2 regions of the Achromobacter sp. JUb104 genome follow, and region 2 is predicted to be linked to the other one. Evidence: riboswitches for the same ligand, from Rfam matches in the RefSeq annotation. Region 2 holds a riboswitch; the other holds the start of a gene.
The links. A riboswitch is a leader RNA that binds a small molecule or an ion and turns the genes downstream of it on or off. The one in region 2 is predicted to bind thiamine pyrophosphate.
Positions count from the first base shown of each region.

Region 1: another riboswitch for thiamine pyrophosphate. It lies ahead of M2361_RS17080 (long-chain fatty acid--CoA ligase); the one in region 2 lies ahead of M2361_RS10815 (sodium:solute symporter family protein).

Region 1 covers NZ_JANUEY010000002.1:1,159,677-1,161,860, reverse strand. The annotation lists gene M2361_RS17080 (long-chain fatty acid--CoA ligase) at 1-973, opposite strand, end outside; TPP riboswitch at 1,038-1,129, opposite strand; gene M2361_RS17075 (hypothetical protein) at 1,210-1,983, opposite strand; gene M2361_RS17070 (Fic family protein) at 2,183-2,184, shown strand, end outside.
Region 2 covers NZ_JANUEY010000001.1:2,394,776-2,396,959, forward strand. The annotation lists gene M2361_RS10815 (sodium:solute symporter family protein) at 1-972, opposite strand, end outside; TPP riboswitch at 1,074-1,178, opposite strand; gene M2361_RS10820 (3-oxoacyl-ACP reductase) at 1,285-2,067, shown strand; gene M2361_RS10825 (LLM class flavin-dependent oxidoreductase) at 2,073-2,184, shown strand, end outside.

The DNA.
Region 1 (2,184 bases), on a different contig from region 2:
CGTCTTCGGTGAGGATGGTGCTGACGGAATTGAAGTTGCCCAGGTCGCAGTGCGCCAGGATGCCGCGTTCGCCGGCCGGCACCGTGCGCCCCGTGGCGGGGTCCACCAGGCGCGAACGGATCCAGTGCGGCCCCGATTTCACGGACGGGACCGTGGCGTTGCCGTCGTCATAAAACTGGGTGCTGAGTTCGGTCATGCCGTACATGTTGATGCACAGCGCGCGCGGCACGCCCAGCAGGTCCGATAGTTCGGAATAGAACGTGTCCAGCGGCAATTCCCGCGACTGGCCCTTGTAGCCGCCGGTATCCAGGATGCGGCTGCCCGGCGGCAGGCGGAACGTTCGGCCTGCCTTGCGCAGCGCATCGATCACATGCACGAAGCTGAAGCTGGCGCCCAGCAGGGCATAGGGCTCGCCATCGCGCTCGGCGGTTTCCAGGCGGCGCCACAAGCCATCAAGATCAATCCCCTGCGGCGACATGAAGTAGCGGCTGTCGTCGGTGCCAAACGCGGTCTTGGCCAGCGCCAGATAATGCGCCAGCGACGAATTCGGCATGGCCGCTTCGTCCGGGAACAAGATGCCCATGGGCAAGCGCGGCGTGCCCCGCATGACGCGGACGGCGAAGTTGCGCGTCATGGACAGGTCGTAGACGTCCAGGTGCGGGTGGAAGTGGCGTCCGCGCATATCGGCGCGCGTCGTGCCGCTGGTCATGAAGACGCGCTCGTCGGGGCGGGCGGGTTCACAGCGCAGTTCCATCGCCTTGAAGGCGTCGATGGGCACGGCGGGAATATCGCTCCAGGTCTTCACATTGCGCACCGTGGTGCCTCGGCGCTGGCAGAAGCTGCGGTAGGCGGCGTTGGCGCTGTACTGATACGCAAACAGCCGCAGCGCGAGCTGATCAAACTGCGCGTCGGTGCAGCCGTCCTGGGCAATGAATTCAAGGAGTTCCGCGACGGGCGGGGCGGCGTTGTTCATGGGCGTTCGTTGATTCCAATACAGGGAAGCTCCGAAGCCCGCCCGCACAAGCGGCGCAAAGGCGCGGCAGGGCGAATGCTCTTCTTACGCCGGCATGAACCGGGTCAAGTTCGCGGGTTTGATTCTCAGCACTGGCGTGCACCCCGGAGCAGAGGCAATGTTAACCCGCTCTAGGGTTCGTCGCTTAGGTCGAATCCCTGCTGGCCGTCCAGTCGGAAGGCCGCGGGGTCATACCGTCATGAGTTGTCGCCCCGCAGTGAGTCGACCCATCGCGTGGCGTCGGGTACGTCCGCCCAGGCGGCGGTGCCTTTGCGTACTATCTGCTGGAATTCGTCTTCGTCGTAGGCAGGGTGGTGCACCTCGAACGAACGCAGATTCAAATTGCGCAGTTCGCCCGTGCGCAAATTCTCTTCAGCCGTCACGTGCAGCAAGGCCGGACGATAGAGACGGTTTTCGCTCTCTTGTGCGAGCAACTGTTGAGTAGCGGAAACCGTTAGCGACTTGCCGTTTTCAAGCACAAGATGAACATTTGCCTTGGTCTTGCCGCCCCAGTCCACGATTTTTCCGTGCAGGTATTTTTCAACCGTTACCCAGATATCGATCGATTGTTTGAAGTCTGATTGGGCATTGATGATCGTGAGAGGGCGCCGGGCGGTGTCCTCAAGCGCGTAAACGCGATGAGGGTTGTTACGGGCCTGAGCTTGCCAACGCTCAATGACGGCAGCTCGCCTGGGGTCGATGGCGTTGAGAGAATCTGGCGCGGCCAGACGTTCCATATCCGCCCAGAGCATCGAAGCCGCCAACAACCCCTCGGCGACGAAAACCAGAGACCCTTCTTCTATCGACACCAGCACTTCGGCAGGGTTGACCTCTCGGGTTGATCCTTGCAGGAAGTCGCTGACCTCTTTCTGAAATTCGCCAAGCAAACTGAGCGGAACAGCCTTCGGCCCCACATCAACGCCATTGATGCGGTCGCGGAGAGCGAAGCGAAGATTGTCGGCGGGTTTCATAGCGACGATTGTAGATCTCGGCCCGGGCTATTTCGCGGGTCTGTAATATTTTGCAAGCGATGCGCCGCCGGCCAGCGAGCAGCCCGTTTGCCGATTCGCACCGCATCTGCTCATAGACCCAGTATTTGCTCAAAATCTGGAGCTATCTGCTCAGTGCAGTAGTATCTGCTCATTATTGAGCAGATACTGAGCAGATATCAT
Region 2 (2,184 bases):
CAGCGCCAGGCCCAGCGGAATCAAGGCGATCACGAACCAGGCGGGCGCGTGCGGCATGATGACGCTGAACAGCGCGACAGAGCTATCGCCCTGCGGCGCCAGGCCCACGAACGCCAGGCCGAACAGACCCATCAAGAAGATGAACGGCGCGGCAAGAATACCGCCCAGCAGGAAACCATTGCGCATCGACCGCGCGTCTTTCGCGGCGTAGATGCGCTGCCAATTGCCCTGATGGAAGATGCCGGTCAACAGAATTGCCACGAAGAACGTCAGGCCCGCCTTCACGCCCACGGGGTCCGTCAAATCCAGCAATTGGGGCGCGCGGGCTTGCAACGCTTCGATGGTGGGCAGCGCGCCGCCCGCCGCCTGCCAGCCCACCACGCACAGGATCACCAGCAACGGCACGATGACCATCATCTGCACCTGGTCGGTGAAGATCGACGAACGCAGCCCGCCGTAGGTGGTGTAAAGCAGCGTCGTGCCCATCACGATGGCGGCGGTGGTCCACAGCGGCACGGGCGCCAGCATGGTGACCAGCTTGGCAATCGCCGTGACTTCGGCCGACAAGGCAATGAACAGATAGAACAGCATGATGAATAGCGCCAGCCCGTACATCGGGCGGCCATAGCGCGCCATCAGGAATTCGGTCAGGGTATGGCCGTGCGGAATCAGTTCACGCATGCGCCGCCCCAGCGGAATCATTACCAGGCGCGGCGACATGGACCCCAGCGCATAGCCGATCACCGCCGCCAGTCCGCCCCAGGTAGCGGCCTGTGCGGGCGAGAACAGGATCCACGCGCCCAGCGTTGACGCCATCAGCGTCAGGATGGTGCCGAACGCGCCCTGGCTGTTGCGGGCCACGATGTAGTCTTCCAGCGTGCCGCGCTTGCGACGGGTATAGAGCACGCTGGCAACGGCGAAGCCGCCTGAAAACAGCAGCAGCCACAACAAGGCGGTGGTTTGGGTCAGCATGAAAAACAGTCCTCCCTGGCCCGGCCGACAGCCGGACGCGCAACGCGGCGGCCCGTGAGAAACAGGGGCCGCTGATGGATGAAAGTCTAGGGAGGGCGCACGAACCGTGCGATGTCCTTCCCTTCGCCGGCATTACCCGGATCAGGTTCAAAGGGTTACCGCATGACGCGGAATCTCAGCCCAAACAGGCTCCCCCAGGAATTGCCGCAAGATTAGGGTCGCGGCGAGCCAATGTCAACGCATGGATTCGTGCTAAGTTCGCCCGCTTGCGGCACCTGTTTGCATGCGTGCCGGTGAACTGAAGAGCCCACCATGTCCATTGCCCATCGCTCCCCTGCCCTGAACGAACAGCTGGTTATTGTCACGGGAGGCGCCCGTGGATTGGGCGCGCACATCACGCGGGCCTTCCTGCGCGAGGGCGCGCGCGTGGTGATCAATTATCTGAACAGTGCGGATGCCGCCCAGGCGCTGGCCGCCACCGCGCCCGACCGGGCGTTGGCAGTACAGGCCGACGTACGCGACGCCGCCGCCGTGGCCGGGATGATCGCGCAGGCGCAAAGCCACTTCGGCATGCCGGTGACCACGGTGGTCAACAATGCGCTGCCCGCCTTTCAGTTCAATGGCGATGCGCGCCCCCACGCCGACACCCTGACCTGGGACAACCTGAACCAGCAGATCGAAGGCTGCGTGCGCGGCGCGCTGAACACCACGCAGGCCGCGTTGCCCGGCATGCGCAGCGCAGGCGTCGGCCGCATCATCAACATCGGCACCAACCTGGTCCAGAACCCGGTGGTGCCGTACCACGACTACACCGCCGCCAAGGCCGCGTTGCTGTCGTTCACGCGCACGCTGTCGCAGGACCTGGGCCCGGATGGCATCACGGTCAACATGGTGTCGGGCGGCTTGCTGCGCACCACCGATGCATCGGCCGCCACGCCCGAAGCGGTGTTCGACCTGATTGCCGCCAGCACGCCTTTGCGCGCCGTCACCACGCCGGACCAGTTCGCCGATGCGGTGCTGTTCTTCGCCTGCCCCTGGTCGCGCAGCGTCACCGGCCAGAACCTGGTCGTGGACGGCGGCCTCGTCAAGAATTGATCGCCATGCTGCATCTGAACCTGTTCATCTTCGGCTGCGGGCACCACCGCGCCGCGTGGCGCCACCCGGACTCCGCCGCCGAACGGCTGGGCGACATCAGCTATTACGAAGCGCTGG